DNA from 3 places in the Serratia sp. FDAARGOS_506 genome. Region 2 is predicted to be linked to each of the others. Evidence: predicted binding sites of a transcription regulator. Region 2 holds the regulator's gene; each other region holds the start of a gene.
What was found. Region 2 encodes Fur, which represses iron uptake genes when iron is present. Its sites were predicted from a motif close to ATAATAATGAGAACNACTATCAA; they were not measured.
Positions count from the first base shown of each region.

Region 1: ftnA (non-heme ferritin) is a predicted target of Fur. The motif match lies at 5,229-5,251, and genes of this name have one in related genera.
Region 3: EGY12_RS00810 (Nramp family divalent metal transporter) is a predicted target of Fur. The motif match lies at 3,025-3,047, and genes of this name have one in related genera.

Region 1 is NZ_CP033831.1:3,371,593-3,379,005, forward strand. It holds gene EGY12_RS16380 (S9 family peptidase) at 1-1,374, shown strand, start outside; gene exoX (exodeoxyribonuclease X) at 1,410-2,078, opposite strand; gene EGY12_RS16390 (carbon-nitrogen hydrolase family protein) at 2,105-2,851, opposite strand; gene dksA (RNA polymerase-binding protein DksA) at 3,222-3,647, shown strand; gene pip (prolyl aminopeptidase) at 3,842-4,795, shown strand; gene EGY12_RS16405 (DNA polymerase III subunit theta) at 4,829-5,059, opposite strand; gene ftnA (non-heme ferritin) at 5,404-5,922, shown strand; gene yobA (CopC domain-containing protein YobA) at 6,215-6,631, shown strand; gene copD (copper homeostasis membrane protein CopD) at 6,634-7,413, shown strand, end outside.
Region 2 is NZ_CP033831.1:2,640,785-2,648,197, reverse strand. It holds gene pgm (phosphoglucomutase (alpha-D-glucose-1,6-bisphosphate-dependent)) at 1-686, opposite strand, end outside; gene seqA (replication initiation negative regulator SeqA) at 764-1,306, opposite strand; gene ybfF (esterase) at 1,531-2,304, shown strand; gene ybfE (LexA regulated protein) at 2,561-2,848, shown strand; gene fldA (flavodoxin FldA) at 3,113-3,652, shown strand; gene fur (ferric iron uptake transcriptional regulator) at 3,982-4,428, shown strand; gene EGY12_RS12825 (beta-N-acetylhexosaminidase) at 4,673-7,330, opposite strand; gene chiQ (ChiQ/YbfN family lipoprotein) at 7,344-7,413, opposite strand, start outside.
Region 3 is NZ_CP033831.1:101,336-108,748, forward strand. It holds gene mgrA (L-glyceraldehyde 3-phosphate reductase) at 86-1,075, shown strand; gene EGY12_RS00800 (hypothetical protein) at 1,100-1,300, opposite strand; gene EGY12_RS00805 (DUF2502 domain-containing protein) at 1,299-1,709, shown strand; gene EGY12_RS00810 (Nramp family divalent metal transporter) at 1,750-2,985, opposite strand; gene EGY12_RS00815 (NupC/NupG family nucleoside CNT transporter) at 3,363-4,550, shown strand; tRNA gene EGY12_RS00820 (tRNA-Ala) at 4,669-4,744, opposite strand; tRNA gene EGY12_RS00825 (tRNA-Ala) at 4,805-4,880, opposite strand; gene EGY12_RS00830 (formate/nitrite transporter family protein) at 5,189-5,974, shown strand; gene gltX (glutamate--tRNA ligase) at 6,041-7,413, opposite strand, start outside.

The DNA.
Region 1 (7,413 bases), 730 kb from region 2:
GACGATACCTTCTACGTCGGGCTGGAGAAGACCACCTCCGAGCGCTTTATCCTGATCCACCTGAGCAGCACCACCACCTCGGAGATCTTGCTGCTGGACGCCGATCGTGCGGACGCCAAGCCGCAGCTGTTCGTGCCGCGCCGCAAGGATCATGAGTACGCCATCGATCACTATCACCAGCATTTCTACATCCGCTCCAACAAGGACGGCAAGAACTTCGGCCTGTACCAAAGCGAACAGGCGGACGAAGCGCAGTGGCAGACGCTGATCGCCCCGCGCGCCGACGTGATGCTGGAGGGCTTCAGCCTGTTCCGCGACTGGCTGGTGGTGGAAGAACGCAATGCCGGCCTGACGCTGCTGCGCCAGATCCACTGGCAGACTGGCGAAGAGAAGCGCATCGCCTTCGACGATCCGACTTACACCACCTGGCTGGCGTACAACCCGGATCCGGAAACCGCGCTGCTGCGCTACGGCTATTCGTCGATGACCACCCCGACCACGCTGTATGAGCTGAACATGGACAGCGGCGAGCGGACGATGCTCAAACAGCAGGAAGTGAAGAACTTCACGCCGGAAAACTACCGCAGCGAGCGGGTGTGGGTGAAGGCGCGCGATGGCGTCGAGGTGCCGGTTTCGCTGGTGTATCGCCAGGACTGCTTCCAGCGCGGCGCCAACCCGCTGATGGTGTACGGCTACGGTTCTTACGGCAGCAGCATGGATCCGGCGTTCAGCGCCAGCCGCCTGAGCCTGCTGGATCGCGGTTTCGTGTTCGCGCTGGCGCACATTCGCGGCGGCGGCGAGCTGGGGCAGCTGTGGTATGAAGACGGCAAACTGTTCAACAAGCAGAACACCTTCAACGACTTTATCGATGTGACCGAAACGTTGATCGCCCAGGGATACGGCGACGGCAAGCGGGTGTTCGCCATGGGCGGCAGCGCCGGCGGTTTGCTGATGGGCGCGGTGATCAACCAGGCGCCGCAGTTGTTCCACGGCGTGGTGGCACAGGTGCCGTTCGTCGACGTGGTGACCACCATGCTGGATGAGTCCATCCCGCTGACCACCGGCGAATACGACGAGTGGGGCAACCCGAACGAACAGGCCTATTACGACTACATCAAGCAGTACAGCCCGTACGATCAGGTGAAGGCGCAGGCATACCCGCATCTGCTGGTGACCACCGGCCTGCACGATTCGCAGGTGCAATATTGGGAGCCGGCCAAATGGGTGGCCAAACTGCGCGAGCTGAAAACCGACGATCGTCAGCTGCTGCTGTATACGGACATGGATGCCGGCCACGGCGGCAAGTCCGGGCGCTTCAAGGCCTATGAGGATATTGCGCTGGAGTACGCTTTCATTCTGGCGCTGGCAGAGTAACGGCGAACGGCGGGCGGCCTGTGCCGCCCGTTGTGTTAGCCAATCAGATAGTATTTCAGCGTGTGTTTCATGTCCGGGCTCAGATCGTCGATGGATTTCAGCATCCAGCGCAGATAGCCGGGATCTTCCTGGGCGATGCGATCGATCTCCTGCCCGCGATACTTGCCGAACTTGAACTTCTTCAGCAGCACCGGCTGTTCGGTGATCTGCACCATTTGCTCCGGCGTCCAGCCCGAATCCTTGATGATGCGTTGCAGCAACGCAGCGGTGACGTAGCAGTCATACAGCGCGCGGTGCGGGTACAGCGTGGCGTCTGCCGGTAGCTGCACGTCCAGGTTCAGCGCGTAGCGCAGATATTGGTTGCCGTACTTGATGTCCGGATACAGCGTGCGCGCCAGCTTGAGGGTACAGATCCAGGCGCCGTTCATCTCCGGCAGCACGCCGCGATCGAAAGCGGCGTTGTGCGCCACGTAGTAGGGGCTGCCCTGATAGCGGCCGATCGCCACCGCGATGCGCGGTTTGCCTTCCACCATCTGTTCGGTGATGTGATGAATCGCCATCGCGTCGAGGCTGATGGGGCGATCCGGGCTGACCAGATCGCTCATCGGGTTGGTTAACTGACCGTCGAGCAGATCGAGGGAGGCCACTTCCACCACGCCGCCGTCCAGCCCGCAGGTCTCGGTATCTATTACGCGTAACGTCATGTTTTCCTCCGCGTTGCCGTCAGCCCTCAGCTTAACCGGCACAGGCGGCCGTGCCAACCGTCGGAAGTCTTGTCGGCGATGATCAGCCCTGGAGCGTCATCCGGCGCGGCAACCAGGAGCTCTCCCGTATGATTCCAGATGGCGCTGCGGCCAGCCGGGATCCAGCCACCGGTCGGTGCCGCATGGTTGGCCATCAGCGTGAGCATACCGTAACGCCGGGCATAGTCTGCCAGTGCGGCGCTGTCTTTCGCATAACCGGCTTCAGATACCAGTACGCCGGCGGCATAAATGTGCGCACCCGCCCGTGCGGCGGCGCTTGCGTGGTCGGGCTGCGAAGTATCGGCACAGATAGCCAGCGCGACGTTGTGGTGATGGAATTCCAGCAACGAGCCGCCATTACCGGGCGAGAAGTATTGTTGTTCCGCGCCGTGCAGATGCTGTTTGGTATAGGTAGTCAATGCGCCGTTGGGGTGAAAGATCAATGCGACGATATGCAATGCTGGGCCACTGCGCAAAGGCGCGCCGACGATGATCGTCATCTGCCGCGCATGCGCCGCTGCGCTGAGCGGCAGCAGGCGAGGATCGTCCTGAGTCAGCGCCAGCTCGGGGGCGCAGGCCAGCTCGTAGCCGCTCAGCGACAGCTCGGGAAAAACCAGCAACTGCACCTGCTGGTCTGCTGCCTGCGCAACAAATTCAAGGTGACGTTCAAGGTTACAGGCGATATCGGCCGCAGCAGTGGGGTATTGGGCGGCGGCAAGGGTGGGGCAGAACATCGGCCATCTCTCCTGTGAGGCAATAAAAAACCCGCCTAGGCGGGTTTAATGACGAATAGAAGGACGCTTACTCACCAGACGGATGCGCTTTTTTCGCGCGTTTCTCCGCACGTTTCTCGGCTGGGGTTTTCAACGGCTTTTTCTTCGCATTCTTTTTGCTATCCATTCCCTTACTCATGATGGCCTCTCGTTACCTATGATTGGGTGGCTTGCTCGGCCATTAACCGCCTAAAGCCAAGAGGATGCAAGTGGCAAAGTGCGGGTTTTGTTTAACTGGCTGTTTGTGCGTGAAATTTTGTTTTTGGATGACCGGGTGCTAATAATAAATATTATGTTATAATATTACACTTTTAAGTGTTGGGAGAGCGCAATGACAGTCATGACGTTACCGGATGCGCAGCAATTGCTGGCCATGCCGGATTCTGATTATATGAACTCTGTTCAACGGGCGTTTTTCCGCCAACTGTTGCAGGACGAGCGGCAAAAGCTGCTGCTGCACATCGATGAGCTGAAACAAGAGATCGACGGCGGCGAAGCGACGGGCGACGAGGCCGATAAGGCGGCGCGCGAAGAGGATCTGCGTCTGCTGTTCCGCCAGTTGGATCGCGAAAGCCGCCTGCTGCCGAAAATCGATGCGGCGCTGGCGCGGTTGCAAAACGGCGAATACGGCTACTGCCGGGAAACCGGCGAACCTATCGGGCTGGCGCGCCTGCTGCTGCGCCCGACGGCGGAACTGAGCATCGAGGCGAAAACCGCACAGGAGATGCGCGAGCCGCATATGCGCAAAGGTGGCTAATTGAGTCCCGCCGGGGGGCGAATGAGCCCCTCAACTGATTGGGCCTGTGGGTATTTTGCAGACAGGTCGTTGTGATTTTGAGCAAACGCGCGCCGAGTTCTCGGCGCGCGTTCGAGTTTTCGGGTTTTACCGTTGACCTGCCGGGCGGCTTCCGCTTTGATGAAAGCATGACTCACAGAGAGACGGAAAGCGCCATGGAACAATTACGAGGTTTGTACCCGCCGTTAGCGGCATACGACAGCGGTTGGCTGGACACTGGGGATGGCCACCGGATCTACTGGGAGCTGAGCGGCAACCCGAACGGTAAACCGGCGGTATTCATTCACGGCGGGCCGGGCGGCGGCATCTCCCCACATCATCGTCAGCTGTTCGATCCCGAGCGCTACAAGGTGCTGCTGTTCGATCAGCGCGGCTGTGGCCGCTCCCGTCCGCACGCCAGCCTGGACAACAACACCACCTGGCATTTGGTGGCCGATATCGAGCGGCTGCGCGAAATGGCCGGCGTCGATCAATGGCTGGTGTTCGGCGGTTCCTGGGGATCAACGCTGGCGCTCGCCTATGCGCAGACTCACCCGGAACGCGTTAGTGAAATGGTGCTGCGCGGCATCTTCACCCTGCGTAAACAGGAGCTGCATTGGTATTACCAGGACGGCGCTTCACGCTTCTTCCCGGATAAATGGGAGCGCGTGCTGTCCATTCTGTCGGAGGAAGAGCGTAAAGACGTGATCGCCGCCTACCGGCAGCGGCTGACTTCAGCCGATCCGCAGGTGCAGCTCGAAGCGGCCAAGTTGTGGAGCGTATGGGAAGGGGAGACGGTCACGCTGTTGCCGAGCCGCGAATCCGCTTCGTTCGGCGAGGATGATTTCGCACTGGCGTTCGCCCGCATTGAAAACCACTATTTCACCCATCTGGGCTTCCTGGAGAGCGATGACCAGCTGCTGCGCAACGTGCCGCTGATCCGCCATATTCCGGCGGTGATCGTCCATGGCCGCTATGACATGGCCTGCCAGGTGCAGAACGCCTGGGATCTGGCCAAGGCCTGGCCGGAAGCGGAATTGCATATCGTGGAAGGGGCGGGGCATTCCTATGACGAACCGGGCATCTTGCACCAGCTGATGATCGCCACCGACCGGTTCGCCGGCAAGTGACGTAAAAAACCCGCCGTAACGGCGGGTTTTTTGTTATTTGACCTTCGGCTCGTACGGCAGGCGCGAAAACCTGTGGGATTCCGCGCGGTAGTGCGCCACGCGCTCGCGAAAATAATCGCGCAGCGCTTCCGGCTGCTCACGCTCTACCACTTCCGGGATCACCGGCATGTTGTAGCGCTCTTTGTACGCCACGCCTGAGGCGGCGAGATCCACGTTCACCCGGTCCATCTCTTCTTTGGACAGCTCGGCCAGATTGTAACCCACGCTATGCTCCTTACTTACTTTGCCGCTTTGAACCTGCGCAGAAGGTAATCCACCCGGCGGCGCTTGGCAAGCCCGTTGCGCCGCTGCCGCGGGCGATATTTATCCGGGAGTAATGCAATCTATTTATTCTTTTAAATAAGAATGATTCGCTTTTTGATTAAAATAAAAGATGAAAATAATTATCATGTTAATTTACAATGCGGTGATGATATTTTAATTTATTGATATATATGGGTTTTATAATTAATGTGATTTGGGTGTAAATAAGGTGTTTTTATTCTTGCAACAGCAGGGCATAATGCGCGGAAATTAAATTCATGACCTGCAAAATAAAAGGAATCATTATGCTGACGCAAGAAATGACTCAAAAGCTGAATGAGCAACTGAATCTGGAGTTCTACTCCGCCAACCTGTACCTGCAGATGAGCGCATGGTGCAGCGATAAAGGCTTTGAAGGCGCCGCCGCATTTCTTAAAGAGCACTCTCAGGAAGAGATGCAGCATATGCAACGCCTGTTCGACTACCTGAGCGACACCGGCTCTCTGCCGCTGCTGGGCACCATCGCCGCGCCGCCGGTGACGTTCGAATCGCTGGCGGACGTGTTCCAGCAGACCTACGAACACGAACAGCTGATCACCCGCCAGATCAACGAACTGGCGCACGCCGCCATGACCGCACACGATTACTCCACCTTCAACTTCCTGCAGTGGTACGTGGCGGAGCAGCACGAAGAAGAGAAACTGTTCAAATCTGTGCTGGATAAGCTGGCGCTGGTGGGCACCAGCGGCAAAGGTTTGTTCTTCATCGACAAAGATCTGAAGAGAATGGGCGCGATGGGCCAGGGCGGCAACGGCCAGGCTTAATCCGCACCAGAGCATCGAAAAACCGCGCGCGGCCGAGCCTGACGCGCGGTTTTTTTTACCCTGCGTTTATCGCGGTTATGCGGCGATACGTGCTGCCGGATCGCAAAATGCCAGTGATGCGCTCGACTTGCCGCAGCGTGGTCGTTATGATTTACCGCGATACGCTACAGGGATGGTAGAGTCAAAACAGCGGGTTAGCCGATACAACCCGTTTTTCTGTTTACCCGTGGCGCAATCATTTGCGGTGGGTTGGGGCCGCTGATACATCGCCTTGGCTGTGGCCTTAACCCTTATGACCCTCTTTATACTGTTAAGGGATACCACTGTGATCGGTAAAATTCGTTCCTCCTGTCGCCTGCTTTCCACCGTTTTCGTCCTGTTCGTCGGCCTGTCTTCGCAGCAAGCGCTGGCGCACGCCCATCTGAAAGTGGAAACGCCGAAGGCCGACGCCAGCGTCAGCCCGGCGCCGAAAGCGCTGACTCTCAGCTTCTCCGAAGGCATCGAGCCGAACTTCAGCGGCGTGAAAATCACCGGCCCCGACAACGCCGTGGTGAAAACCGGCAAGCTGCAGCTCGATCCGAACAATAACACCCAGGTCAACGTGCCGATCGAAGGCGAGCTGAGCGCGGGCAAATACAACGTCAGCTGGCATGTGGTTTCGGTCGACGGGCATAAAACCAAAGGCCAGTACAGCTTCACCGTAAACTGATCGTGAGTCTGGCGACCCTGTTCGTTCTGTGTCGCTTGGTGCACTTTGCGGCGGTGATGCTGATGTTCGGCATCAGTCTGTTCACCGCCTTACTGTCACCGCAGCGCCTCTCCCCGATCCTCTGCCGCGATGTGCGCCCGCTGTTGCTTGCCGGCACCTGGATTGCCGGGCTTTCCGCCGTGGCGCTGCTGGCCATTCAGGCCGGGCAAATGGGCGACGGTTGGGAAGACGCCTGGCGGCTGGAGGTCTGGTGGGCGGTGCTGGGCACCACCTTCGGCGAGGTGTGGCGCTGGCATCTGGGCCTGTCGCTGCTGGCGATCCTGAGCCTGCTGCTGCCGGAAAGGCCGCGCGCGCAGGCGTTGGCGCTGTGTTCGGCGCTGTTGCTGGTCAGCCTGGCGTTCATCGGCCACGCGGCGATGCACGAAGGCACTCTGGGCGCGCTGCACCGCGCCAACCATGCGGTACACCTGCTGGCCGCTGGCTACTGGTTCGGCAGCCTGGCGCCGCTGCTGGTTTGCCTGCGCTACCTGCAACCGCCGCAGTGGCGCAGCGACGCTATCACCACGCTGATCCGTTTCTCGCGCTGGGGGCACCTGGCGGTGGCGGCGGTGATCGTCACCGGCATCGTCAACAGCCTGATCATTCTCGGCGGTTGGCCGCTCAACCTCGGCTCGCCTTATCAGCGCCTGCTGCTAATTAAAACCGCGCTGGTAGCGCTGATGGTGATGGTGGCGCTGGCCAATCGCTACGCCGTCGTGCCGGCAATGAGCCGCGTGCCGGCG
Region 2 (7,413 bases):
AGGCCGGCGCGTTGGATGGCCGGCATATCGACCACCTCAACCAGACCTTCAACATAAGGCTGCACCAGATCTTTGGCGTGCAAGTGGCCGCTGTTCCAGGCTTTATCCAGCGACTGACGCTGAACGCCTTTCAGCTGTTGCGCCAGCAGTTCGTTGGCACGCTTTTCGATCACCGACGTCAGGTTGGTGTCAGCCGGGCCGCCGTTCGGCGGGTTGTACTTGATGCCGCCGTCTTCCGGTGGGTTATGGGACGGCGTAATGACGATGCCGTCGGCCTGCGCGCCGCCGCGGCGGTTGTGGCACAGAATGGCGTGCGATACCGCCGGCGTTGGCGTGAAGCCGTTGTTTTCCTGCACGATCACATCGACGCCGTTGGCGGTCAACACTTCCAGCACGGAAATGAAGGCCGGCTCGGACAGCGCATGGGTATCTTTGCCCACGTAGCACGGGCCGGTAGTGCCCTGCTGATGACGAACTTCGGCGATCGCCTGAGCGATGGCGAGGATGTGCGCTTCGTTGAAGCTGTGGCGCTGCGCGCTGCCGCGGTGGCCGGAGGTGCCAAACTTCACCGCATGTGCGGAATTGCCGGCTTCCGGTTGCAGCACATAGTACTGCGACGTCAGCTGGGCTACGTTGATCAGATCGCTTTGGCGGGCGGGCTGCCCGGCACGTGGATTATTCGCCATCGACATATCTCCCTCATCCCTGTCGGTGGCCGGGCAAATACGTCGCGCACGGCCATCATGACGGGCTGTTCGCTAAATTAGACGGTACCGCAAACTTTCTCGATCAGTTCCGCCGGGAACTGCATGGCCTGCATGATGTGTTCGATCATGCTGCGTTTGCGGCCGGTATTGGTATTGGTGATCACCCAGTAAGGGGTGCCCGGTACATGCTTCGGCTTGGTATGCGTGCCGTTGGCCAGCAGGGTCTGCTGATCGCCGGCAAAATAGGTGCGGGTACGGCCGGTCAACGCATCGGTGGCGGCGGCGAAACCGGCGGCATCGAGGGTATACAGCGTGGACAGCACCAGCATGAAACGGTTGACCGCTTTGTTCTGCTCGGCATATTCATCCGACAGCAGCAGCTCACGCATGGCGCGCACGCGATCGCGCGGACGCTGTGCCGGCGCCGTTTTTTCCAGCTCGACGGACTGCGGCGCACTGGCAGCAGGCAACGCGCGCACCGGTTGCCCTGCGGTGAATTTCAACATGCGGCGTAAAATATCGGACGCGCTTTCACCGATGTGTTGCGTGTGGCTGGCAATATAACGGTAAAGCTCTTCGTCGACTTCAATAGTTTTCATCTTTATCCAATACTGTTTTTTCTACTTAGAACCTGAAGCCAGATCCTGCATTCAAGCCATGGGATTATAAGGTTAAAAGCGCTGGGGCGAACACAACAATGTGCCTCCGGACGGAAAATGCAGACTAATACCTATAGCCGGCGCTGCCAAGCCCGCGCCGCGAAAATTCCGCATGATTCATCGTGCGATTCAATCATGATACCCTAATCTGAATCTCTCTCAGCATGAACTTCGCCATGAAATTACATTATCAACTGCTGGCCACCGAGTCAGACGCGCTGCCGGTGCTGCTGATCCACGGGCTGTTCGGCAATCTGGACAACCTGGGCGTGCTGGCGCGCGATCTGCATAAACAGCACAGCGTGATCAAAGTCGATCTGCGCAACCACGGCCTCTCCCCGCGTGCCGACGACATGAACTATCCCGCCATGGCGCAGGACCTGCTGGCGCTGCTCGACGAACTGCAGCTGGAGAAAGCGATCGTCATCGGCCATTCGATGGGCGGCAAAGCGGCGATGGCGCTGACCGCCATCGCGCCCGAGCGCGTCGCCAGGCTGATCGTTATCGACGTCGCGCCGGTGGATTACCAGGCCCGCCGCCACGACGAGATCTTCGCCGCGCTGAAGGCCGTCAGTGCGGCCGGCATCACCCAACGCCAGGCGGCCGCTCAGCTGATGCGCGAGTACCTGCAGGAAGAAGGCGTGATCCAGTTCCTGCTGAAGTCCTTCCACAACGGCGAGTGGCGCTTCAACCTGCCGGTGCTGATCGAACGCTACGAAGACATCACCGGCTGGCAGGAAATACCGGCCTGGCCGCACCCGACCCTGTTCATTCGCGGCGGCCTGTCGCCGTACGTGCAGGACAGCTACCGGGCGGACATCGCCCGCCAGTTCCCGCAGGCCCGCGCACACGTCGTCGCCGGCACCGGCCATTGGGTGCACGCCGAAAAACCGGAAGCGGTGCTGCGCGCCATTCACCGTTTCCTCGACGAAGCCTGAAAAACGCGCTCACCTGGCGAAAAAACGCGCTAAAGATAACGGCTTAGCGCGTTTGCCCCGCAGTTAGGCATTGTCGTCGCTCCATCTGCTGGGGTAATATGGCGCGCTATAATTTTGCCGCCGCGCCAGCGCGTTCGCGAACGCCGGTTCGGGGGTAAATTTGGGTTAGGGTTTATTGGCCCGAAGTGTGTTAACCGATGCCTCCGGAAGCGTGCGAGCGCTTTTTGATGCAAACTCCCTTGCAGTACCGCTACCTATGGCAAAAGAACAAACGGATCGCACGACGCTGGATCTGTTCGCAGATGAACGCCGTCCGGGGCGCCCGAAAACCAACCCGCTTTCCCGCGATGAACAGCTTAGAATCAACAAGCGCAATCAGTTACGGCGCGATAAAGTGCGTGGATTGCGGCGCGTAGAGCTGAAAATCAACGCGGATGCGGTGGACGCCCTGAACAAACTGGCGGAACAGCGCAACATCAGCCGCAGCGAACTCATCGAGCAGATGCTGTTGGCGCAACTGGCGGAAGAACAGCCGGAACATTGATCTCTTCGGCCGCACGCGCGGCGCGGCGTTAAGGACAACGCCGGATCGACCACGCTTTTCTTCATTCTCCGGCATCGCATAAATGCGATAAAACCCCGGCGCCACTTTCTGGCATGATACGCATTTACCGGTAAGAGACTGCGCCTGTCGGCGCCCGCCCCGGAGGCGAAAGGCTCTTGCCATGGCATCATTTTAATCGGCGTCAGCGGCGGCAGTGCCGGCGTCGAGTAATGCAATTACTTGAATTTAAAGGTTATACGCGATATGGCTACTGTAGGCATTTTCTTTGGCAGCGACACTGGCAATACCGAAAACATTGCCAAAATGATCCAGAAAATTCTCCAGAAACAGTTTGGCGACGACGTCTCTGAAGTGCATGACATCGCTAAAAGCAGCAAAGAAGACCTGGAAGGGTTCGATATCCTGCTGCTAGGTATCCCGACCTGGTACTACGGTGAAGCGCAGTGTGACTGGGATGATTTCTTCCCGACGCTGGAAGAAGTCGACTTCAACGGCAAACTGGTGGCGCTGTTCGGCTGCGGCGACCAGGAAGACTACGCGGAATACTTCTGTGACGCGATGGGTACCATCCGCGACATCATCGAACCGCGCGGCGCGGCCATCGTGGGCCACTGGCCGACCAAAGGCTACCACTTCGAGGCCTCCAAAGGCCTGGCGGACGACAACCACTTCATCGGTCTGGCGATCGACGAAGACCGTCAGCCTGAGCTGACCAACGAGCGCGTGGACGCCTGGGTCAAACAGATCGTCGAAGAGCTGAGCCTGGCCGATATCGTCGGCTAAACCCCGGCACTGGCGAAAGGTTGAACAAAGGCCCTGTAAAGTGCATAGTGTGCCCACAGGGCCGTCATCGGCAGCAGGGATTGCTGCGATAGAAGCTACAGATTTGTAACTTCCCACCCCGTCACGGTAGACTGAGATATCGGTTTATCCCACCCATCAAGGCGTTGCATGCAAAACATGCAATAGTGCAATTATATCTTTGTTAACAACCGGCGGTTTCCATTTAGTACAACCGGTTCTATAATGAGACGCATTAACTCTTTGTGCCGACCGATGCCACAGGCGAGTACGCCTCAACTTGATTAGCATAGTAACAGGACTGAATTCGCATGACCGACAACAACATCGCATTGAAGAAGGCCGGCTTAAAAGTCACGCTTCCGCGACTCAAAATCCTGGAAGTACTGCAAAATCCGGAATGCCATCACGTCAGTGCGGAAGATTTGTACAAAAAACTGATTGATATGGGCGAAGAGATCGGGTTGGCAACGGTTTATCGCGTACTGAACCAGTTTGACGATGCGGGCATTGTGACACGTCACAATTTCGAAGGCGGCAAGTCCGTGTTCGAGCTGACCCAACAGCATCACCACGATCACCTGATTTGCCTGGACTGTGGCAAAGTGATCGAATTCAGCGACGAATCCATCGAAGTGCGCCAGCGTGATATCGCCAAGCAACACGGCATCAAGCTCACCAACCACAGCCTGTATCTGTACGGTCACTGTGAAACCGGTGACTGCCGCGAAGACGAAACGCTGCACGACAAGAAATAAGCCTGACCGGCTATGAAAAACCGCCTCACACCGAGGCGGTTTTTTTATGCCCGCCGTGCAACGGGCAAAAAAATCCCCGGACAAGCCGGGGAAAATCATGTCATGAAATATCACAATTGCAGCGGCACAGCGACTCCACGTACTCCTCTCACTTCAACGTCCGCCCTACGCCGACACGCGCGGGCGAACGCATTCCCCCTTCGTTATACGGCCGCCGCCAGGGCAGCAGGCCATTGCACCGAGCTTAGACCTTCTCGGCGCGGCTGTAGCGCTTGCCGTCCGGGCTGACCGAACGCACCTGAACGTCACCCGAGACCGTCGGCTTGGCCTTGGCGTCATAATGTTGCCACTGCTTACCGCCGTCGGTGGAGTACTCGATGCCCAACCCTGGCAGGGCGATATTCGCCTCCAGCTTGCCGCCCGCTACGCGTGCGCCCGGCACCGGCAGACGGTAAGCGACGCCGCCTTTGTCCAGCTTGGCCAGTTCACGCTGCCCCAGGATATTGGCGAAGCGCAGCCAGTCTTTCTCCAGCGTCTTGGTATCGACAAAGTGGGTTTCCCCGCCTTTGTATTCGCGGCCGGCGCGATAGTCCTGCTCCCAACCGGCGCGGTGCCAGGCGCGTTCAGCCACCGACAGCGCGCGTGGGAAAATCATGTATTCCATCTGCGGATCGGTGCGCTGGGTTTCGCTCCACAGCTGAGCGGACAGCCCGTAGGCGCCCGGCCACGGCTTGTCGCTCTTGGCGTTGAAGTGGTTGCCGTCGCGGTCGACCGAGGTTTCCGCGTTCTGCGGCATGTTATCCGGCGCGAAGCTGAACACTTTGCGCTCGTCGCTGAAGCGGGTGCCCCAGTAGTAACCGCGCTCGTCCGGGTTCACCTCGTACGGGAAGTCCATATAGACGTAGTCCGGGTTGGAAACCACCACTTCATACCCTTTGTTGGCCCAGTCATTGACGCTATCGAAACCGCCCCAGTACAGGGTATCCCAGAAGTTGACGCCCACGCGCGAGGTGGCGAACGCCTTCGCGTTCTCGGCGTCTTTCAGACCATCCTGCCAGGCCTGCATTCTGTCGATGCCGTGCGCCTTCACCAGCTTGCTGACCTCTTGGCCGAAGTAGCTCGGCAGGTGCTCCATGTCGGCCACCTTGCCTTCTTTGATCATCGTCTGGCACACCTGCGACTTGGCCCACGGCTTGTCTTCGTTGCTCTGATCGATGATGCCTTTGCCCGGCTCCGGTTTCGCCTTGTCGGTGTAGCCGGCGCCCAGGCGAATGTTTTTCGCTTCGTCGCCGCCGAAGTGCCAGGTCTTGATCGGCTGACCGGCCTCTTTATGCATCTGCGCGATCTCGCCGATTACCTTGTCGACAAAGCGCTGGGAAGAGTCCAGGCACGGGTTCAGATAGCTCTGGCGGTTAAAGAACTGCACGGAGGTGGTGTTGGAGGTATCGGTCGGATCCACCAGGCGGAATTCGTTGGCCTCCTGCTCTTTCCCGGCGGCATGCAGCTTTTTATAGCGCGCTTCCATCGAGACCACCGCGGCGCGGGCGTGCGCCGGCATGTCGATCTCCGGGATCACCTCAATCTGGCGCGCCTGGGCGTATTTGATGATGTCGATATAGTCCTGACGGCTGAAGAAGCCGCCGTAGACGTCCGGCCCTTGGCCGTACTGAGGCAGCAGGCAGGTGGTTTCGCTCAAATCGTGGCAGCGCTGGCCGCCGACTTCCGTCAGCTCAGGCAAACCGGGGATCTCGATGCGCCAGCCTTCGTCATCGCTCAGGTGGAAGTGGAATTTGTTGAGCTTGTAGGCCGCCATCTGATCCAGCAGGCGCAGCACCGCGTCCTTCTTATGGAAGTTGCGCGCCACGTCGAGGAAAATGCCGCGATACTGGAAGCGCGGCGCATCGCTGGCGTCCAGCGTGGCAATCTTGCCGCTGCCGTCGCTCGGCACTAACGACAGGATCGACTGCAGCCCGTAGAACACCCCGGCCTGATCGAAGCCGATCACCCGGGCCTCTTTCTTACCAATTTTCAGCTCATAGGCGCCCGGCACCGCCATCGCGCCTTTAAACTTGCCCGGCTGGATGTCGGTCTTGATCGGATAGCCGTTGGCCTGAACCGGCACGCCCAGCAGTGCGAAGCGCTGGTTGACGACGTCCGCCGCCGGCTTGACCAGCGTGCTCAGATCCGGCGATACCCCTTGGCGCAGATCGGCGTCCTGTGCGTGGACCTTCACCTGCATCGGCGTCGGCACGATCTGGCCGCGCAGTGCGCCGGCAGGCAGCGTCTGCAGATCGGCATTGCTGACAAAGCGCGAAGCCGGCGTCATCAGAATGTTTTTGTCGTCCTTGGTACGCTTCCACTGGTCGCCGGTGAACGGCGCCACAAACTGATCCAGGTTTTCGGTGTCGGTATTCGCCAGCATTTTCGGCTTGGCGTCGCCGGAAGTGGCATACCAGCGCGGCAGGAAGTCGTTTCTGAACAGCTGCCAGTATTCAGCGACCACCGGGATTTCCACCGCCTTCCCGGCCGGGAAACCGCTGAATTTGGCGGTCGGCTCCAGCTTGTACAGATCGCCGGTGAGGTGGGCGATCTTGAACTGGTCGTTGTCTACCCGCAAGGTCTGGCGCGGGCTGTGGAAATAGATGACCCAGTCTTTGCCGTCGATCGCCTGGCCGTCGTTGCTGAGGGTGAACAACACCCGGTTGCAAGAGGCCCAGTCGGCGCCCAGCGCCGCGCAATCCACGCCGTTTTCGCCGGCGCGGTTATCCAGCATTTTCACGTTCAGCTTCAGCTGGCTCAGCTGATCCACCAGCTGTTGATCGGCCATGGCACTTCCCATGCCGCCCAGGAATCCCATCGTTGCCGTCAACGCGGCTAATGCGCTCAGTTTGAATGCGTTCATGTTCTCGTCCTTCTTAATTATTGTTATCGCGAATTTCTTGCCACAGCTTGCCGCACTTGGCGTCGTAAGCCTGTCCGTTACCG
Region 3 (7,413 bases), 2.3 Mb from region 2:
GCCGGCGCTGTGATCGCTCCCCCGCCAGTGCGGTGTGAAAACGTATACACTTAAAGCACTTCTCCTCTCGCCGATAAGGATAACTATGTCCTACCAAGCCTCCCCTACGCGTTATCAAGATATGGAATACCGGCGCTGCGGCCGCAGCGGGCTGAAGCTGCCCGCCGTCTCACTCGGGCTGTGGCACAACTTCGGCGACACCACGCTGTACGACAACGCCCGCGGTCTAATCCGTTGCGCCTTCGATCGCGGCATTACCCATTTCGATCTGGCCAACAACTACGGCCCACCGCCCGGCGCCGCCGAGGAAAATTTTGGCCGCATTATCAACGGCGATCTGCGGGCCTGGCGCGACGAGCTGATCGTCTCGTCCAAAGCCGGCTACACCATGTGGCCCGGCCCCTATGGCGACTGGGGCTCAAAAAAGTATCTGGTCGCCAGCCTCGATCAGAGCCTAAAGCGCATGGGATTGGAGTATGTGGATGTCTTTTATCACCACAGGCCGGATCCGGACACGCCGCTGGAAGAAACCATGGCGGCGCTGGATCTGCTGGTTCGCCAGGGCAAAGCGCTGTATGTCGGCCTGTCCAACTACCCGGCCGAGCGCGCGCGACACGCGTTCGACATTCTGCAGCGGCTCGGCACGCCATGCGTGATCCACCAGCCGAAATATTCGATGTTCGAACGCGGGCCGGAGACGGCGCTGCTGGAGACGCTGGCGGAGCATGGCGTCGGGTCGATCGCCTTCTCGCCGCTGGCGGGCGGCCTGCTGACCGACCGCTACCTGCACGGCATCCCGCAAGATTCCCGCGCCGCCAGCGGCAGCCGCTTCCTGCAGCCGGAGCAGCTGACCGCGGAGCGGCTGGACAAGGTGCGCCGCCTCGATGCGCTGGCGCGGCAACGCGGGCAGAAGCTGTCGCAAATGGCGCTGGCCTGGGTGCTGCGCGGCGATCGCGTCACTTCGGTGCTGATCGGCGCCAGCAAGAATGCGCAGATAGAAGACGCGGTAGGCATGCTGGCCAATCGTCATTTCAGTGAAGAAGAGCTCGCGCAGATAGAGCAAATTCTACTGTAACCGCTTACAAACATCGCCGTTCCATTAAGCGGCGATGTCCCAGAAAAATCTCAAATCTCGGCCTCCGGCGCCGTTTTCAGAGTTGCTCTCAGATTCAACCCTATGCGCCGGCGCTATGATGCCGATATTGCAGCAAAAATAACGATAAGGCCGCTTTTTAAACTGATGAACGCGCTTCATAAAGTGATCAACGGCCAGGCCGCGCAAGCGGAAAGGAGAAGTCATGTTTAAACCTCTGTTCTTGGCCGCCATCTTGGCGGCGACGGCGCTGCCCGCCGCACAGCAGGCTCACGCCGAAGGGCTCAGCATCGATCTGATGCCGGGCGTTTCATTGCGCATCGGCGATCAGGACAATCGCGGCCGTTACTGGGACGGTTACGACTGGCGCGATCGCGACTGGTGGCAAGGCCATCAGGGCCGCTATCTCGGCGACCGCAGCCCGCGTGGCTATTACTGGGACGGCTATCGCTGGCGCGACCGCGACTATTGGCGCAAATATTACTACTCGCGCGATGGCCGTTATTACAAGTGTGACCACCGTTGCGACAAGCATTACTGGAAGAAAGAGAAAAAACACCACCACGATCATGATCGCGATCGCTGGCGCCGCCACGGCGATGACGACCGCGATTAACGACGACGGGCCGGCACCATGCCGGCCCGCGCTGTTTTGCCTACATCACGCTGCCGATCAGCAGATAGCCGTTCAATCCCACCACCACCAGCACGATGAGCTTGCCCAGGTTTTGTACCACTGGACCGTTGACCATCTCCCCCATCAGCGCCCGATTGCCGGTGAAAGCCAGCAGCGGCACCAGCGCCAGCGCAATGCCGAAGCTGAGCAGCACCTGGCTCAGCACCAGAATGCGCGTCGCATCCATCCCCAGCATGATGACGATAAACGACGGCAGCATGGTCACCGCGCGCCGCAGCCACAGCGGGATATGGAAATGCACGAACCCTTGCATCACCACCTGCCCCGCCAGCGTGCCCACCACGGTAGAGGAGAGGCCGGCGGCCACCAGGCTCAGGCCAAACACGGTGGCAGCGGCTTGCCCGAGCAGCGGTTGCAGCGTCAGGTAAGCCACGTCAAGATCGGCGATGCCGCTGTGGCCGCTGAAATGAAACGCGGCGGCGGCGGTGGCCATCATCGCCAGGTTAACGAAACCGGCAATGGTCATGGCCACGGCGACATCGACTTTGGTGGCGGCATAGCGTTCCGCCTTGTCGTGCTCGCCGCCGATTTGGGTGAGCGACGAATGCAGGTAGATCACATGCGGCATGATGGTGGCGCCCAATACCCCGGCGGCCAGAAATACCGCATCGCCGTTAGGCAGATCGGGCAGCGCCATGCCCTTCAGCAGCGGCGCGACCTGCGGCTGGGAGAACGCCAGCTCGACGATATAAGCGGCAGCGACGAACAGCAGCAGGCCGCCAATCACCAGCTCCAGCGGCTTTTGCCCGCGCTTTTGCAGCATCAAGATTAAAAAGGTGGCGATGCCGGTCAGCACTGCGCCCTGCAACAGGGAAACGCCGAGCAGCAGCTTGAAGCCGATCGCCGCGCCGATAAACTCGGCCAGATCGGTCGCCATGGCGATGATCTCCGCCTGCACCCAATAGGCCCACACCGCCGGCCGCGGAAAGCGATCGCGAATATGCTCGGCCAGGTTTTTCCCGGTGGCGATGCCCAGCTTGGCAGACAAAAGCTGGATCAGCATCGCCATCACGTTAGCCCAAACCACCACCCACAGCAGGCTGTAGCCGAACGAGGCGCCGGCCTGGATATTGGTGGCGAAGTTACCGGGATCGATATAGCCGATAGCGGCGATGAAGGCAGGCCCCATCAGCGAGAGTTTGATTTTTCTGGCGGAGCGCCCAGAGGTGGTTTCAACCACGCGACTGTTCAGCATATGTTGAACCCTTACTGAAATTACGTTTATCTCCACTCTATATAAATGATAATAATTATCAAGCGCATTTAGAGCGGTAAAACTTATCTCTGTAATAGCCAACATTAACGGTTTTATCGAAGGGTTGAGCGCGGAGCTTGCCGATTTCCGTGCTTTTCTGATGGGATTTTGGCTGCAATACCCCTGAAAGACAGGTTAGCACAAGAATACGAATTTCCTATTGCTGCTTTAACATCTTGATTTTTTATGCTTTTGCGCAACACTTTAGGAGAATTCCCGCTATGATTTTCCATATTTGCAATAGAAGTCTCGTTTTTAAACGTAGCGTTACATAAAATGACAGCCGAAATTCAGCCTGCCTCAAATTTGGAGCAAACATGTCCCATATTGCGCACTTTGCGTTGGCGATAGTGGTGGTGGCGATCCTGGCCCTGTTGGTGTGCCGCGATCGCAAAAGCATCCGCATTCGCTATGTTATTCAATTACTGGTTATCGAAGTACTGCTGGCCTACTTTTTCCTGCATTCGGAAGCGGGTTTGGGCTTCGTAAAAGGATTTGCCGCGCTGTTTGACAAACTGCTCGGGTTTGCGGGACAAGGGACTGATTTCGTATTCGGCGGCATGGGCGACAAAGGCCTGGCGTTCTTCTTCCTGAAGGTGCTGTGCCCGATCGTCTTCATTTCGGCGCTGATCGGTATTCTGCAGTACATCAAAGTGCTGCCGTTCATCATCCGCATTATCGGTACCGTGCTGTCGAAAGTGAACGGCATGGGCAAGCTGGAGTCGTTCAACGCCGTCAGCTCGCTGATCCTGGGCCAATCCGAAAACTTCATCGCCTACAAGGATATCCTGGGCAAGATGTCGGAAAAGCGCATGTACACCATGGCGGCGACCGCGATGTCTACGGTTTCCATGTCCATCGTCGGCGCTTACATGACCATGCTGGACGCCAAGTTCGTGGTGGCGGCGCTGGTCTTGAACATGTTCAGCACCTTTATCGTGCTGTCGCTGGTCAACCCGTACGACACCAATAAAGAAGAAGAGCTGCACCTCGGCAACCTGCACGAAGGCCAGAGCTTCTTCGAAATGCTGGGTGAATACATCCTGGCTGGTTTCAAGGTAGCGATTATCGTTGCCGCGATGCTGATCGGCTTCATCGCCCTGATCGCCGCGCTCAACGGTGTGTTCAGCGCCATCTTCGGCTTGAGCTTCCAGGAAATCCTCGGCTACTTCTTCTATCCGTTCGCCTGGATCATGGGTATTCCTAAGCACGAAGCCCTGCAGGTCGGCAGCATCATGGCCACCAAGCTGGTTTCCAACGAGTTCGTGGCAATGATGGAGCTGCAGAAAGTGTCTGCCGAACTGTCGCCGCGCAGCCTGGGGATCCTGTCGGTGTTCCTGGTCTCCTTCGCCAACTTCTCTTCCATCGGCATCGTGGCCGGCGCGATCAAGGGTCTGAACGAACACCAGGGCAACGTGGTGTCGCGCTTTGGCCTGAAGCTGGTGTACGGCTCTACGCTGGTCAGCATCCTGTCCGCTTCCATCGCAGGCCTGGTGCTGGGCTAAGCCTCGAACCCACTGCGATACCAAGGCGCCTGCGGGCGCCTTTTTTGTTGGCCGGCATTCGGCGAAGATGAAATGACGCAAAGCAAAAAGCCGACCCTAAGGTCGGCTTTTTAAATGGTGGTGGAGCTAGACGGGATCGAACCGTCGACCTCTTGCATGCCATGCAAGCGCTCTCCCAGCTGAGCTATAGCCCCACAAAAGTGGTACGCTTTGACCGGCGTTACGGTATTCCCCAACCTTTCTGAGAAGAAGGTTGGTGGAGCTAGACGGGATCGAACCGTCGACCTCTTGCATGCCATGCAAGCGCTCTCCCAGCTGAGCTATAGCCCCGTTCCACAATCACTTTGTGCTGTGAACGGGGCGCATAATATGAAACCCGCTCAAAGCTGTCAACGGCTAAATTGAATTCCTGAATCAAGCGTTGAAAAAGCCGCCAAATCAGCATGTTTGGCGCCAAAAAATCATCACTTTGTGCAGAGTTCATCCATTTTGCGCGCTACATCTCAAAATGGCAAAAGACCCTGCATATCACGTTGATTTTTAATTAATGGAATGTTAGTGAAATGCGCTTGAGTCGGACTCCCGAGCGGCATAGACTGCCCGCGCCATAAACTTCATTACTATAAACCGAGTCCGTCATGTCTTTGCATTCACCAAAAGAAATCGCCGCCCTCGCCGTTCAGGCCGGGGTAAACAAAAGCCGCGCCCCTCTCGCTAATCTGTTGATTCTGGGCTTTCTCGCCGGCGCTTTTATTGCCACCGGCTTTCTGCTGGATATTCACGTCATCGGCACCCTGCCGGCCGAATGGGGCTCTTTCGGCGCCCTGTTGGGTGCCGCGGTCTTTCCTATCGGTTTGATCCTGACCATTCTGGCCGGTGGAGAACTGCTGACCGGCAACATGATGACCTTGCCGATGGCCTGGTTTGCCCGTGAAATCCCCGCCATCGCCGTGCTACGCAATTGGTTTTGGGTCACCCTGGCCAACCTGGCCGGCAGCCTGGCCGTCGCCTACTTCTTCGGCCATTTGCTGGGCCTGACCGAAGGCGCGTTCTTGCATAAGACGCTGGCGATCGCGCAGGCCAAAGTGGATGCGGACTTCCTGCACGCCTTCATTTCCGGCGTCGGCTGCAATTGGCTGGTCTGCCTGGCGGTGTGGTTAGCCTTCGCCAGCAAGGATGTGCCGGGCAAAGTGATCGGCATGTGGTTCCCGGTCATGGCTTTTGTCGCCATCGGCTTCCAGCACGTGGTGGCGAATATGTTCATCATCCCGGCGGCCATCTTTGCCGGCGGCATGGGCTGGGAGCAGTATCTGCCCAATTTCGTCGCGGTATTTCTCGGCAACGCGCTGGGGGGCGCCGGCTTTGTCGGGCTGATGTATTTCCTCGCCTACCGCCCGGGGCTGCCGGCTAGCGAGCAAGCCTGACGCACCGCCATGAAAAAAGCCCCGGGATCGCTCCACGGGGCTTTTTTTTTATGGCGTACCAGCGAATCAGGCTTGCGCTTCGCGCTCGGCGATGTAAGCCAGCGCCATGTCGATGCGCTGCAGCGAACGCTTCTGGCCGATCGCATGCACGGTCACGTCCATGCCCGGCGACTGGCCGGCGCCGGTCACCGCAACGCGCAGCGGCATGCCGACTTTACCCATGCCGACGCCCAGCTCATCCGCCGTGCCCTGAATGGCGTCGTGCACGTTTTCCGGCGTCCAGACGGTGATGGCGGCCAGCTTGGCGCGCACCGCTTCCAACGGCTGACGCGCCACCGGGCGCAGGTGCTTCTTGGCCGCGTCGGCGTCGAACTCGCTGAAGTCTTCGTAGAAGTAACGGCAGGACTCCGCCATCTCTTTCAGCGTTTTGCAACGCTCGCCCAGCAGCTTGACGATGTCTTTCAGTTCCGGGCCGTTGCGGGTTTCAAGGCCGAGCTGCTCAACGTGCCATGCCAGGTGCACCGCCACTTCTTCCGCCGGCATATGGTTGATGTAGTGGTGGTTCAGCCACTGCAGCTTCTCGGTATTGAACGCGCTGGCGGATTTGTTGATCGCTTCCAGCGTGAAGAACTCTTTCATCTCGTCGATGGAGAAGATCTCCTGATCGCCGTGGGACCAGCCCAGGCGCACCAGGTAGTTCAGCAGCGCCTGCGGCAGATAGCCGTCTTCGCGGTACTGCATAACGCCCACGGCGCCGTGACGCTTGGACAGCTTTTTACCGTCGTCACCGAGGATCATCGACACGTGCGCGTATTCCGGCACCGGCGCGCCCAGCGCTTTGAGAATGTTGATCTGGCGCGGGGTGTTGTTGATGTGGTCTTCGCCGCGGATCACATGGGTGATTTCCATATCCCAGTCATCGACGACGACGCAGAAGTTATAAGTTGGCGAACCGTCGGTGCGGCGGATGATCAGATCGTCCAGCTCCTGGTTGCTGAATTCGATCGGGCCGCGAATTTTGTCGTCGAAGATCACCGAGCCTTCCTGCGGGTTGCGGAAGCGCACCACGTGCGGCTCGTCGTCGGTGTGGCTGCACTGGCTGTCGCGGCAGTGGCCGTCGTAACGCGGCTTCTCGCCGTTTTCCATCTGCTTCTCGCGCAGCGCTTCCAGACGTTCCTTGGAGCAATAGCATTTATAGGCCGTGCCCTGCTCCAGCATCTCGTCGATGACCGCGTTGTAACGATCGAAACGCTTGGTCTGGAAATACGGGCCTTCATCCCAATCCAGGTTCAACCAGTTCATGCCATCCATAATTGCGTCGATCGCGTCCTGGGTGGAGCGTTCCAGATCGGTATCTTCGATACGCAGAACGAACTCACCGCCCGCATGGCGGCTGAACAACCAGGAGTAAAGTGCGGTACGCGCGCCGCCGACGTGAA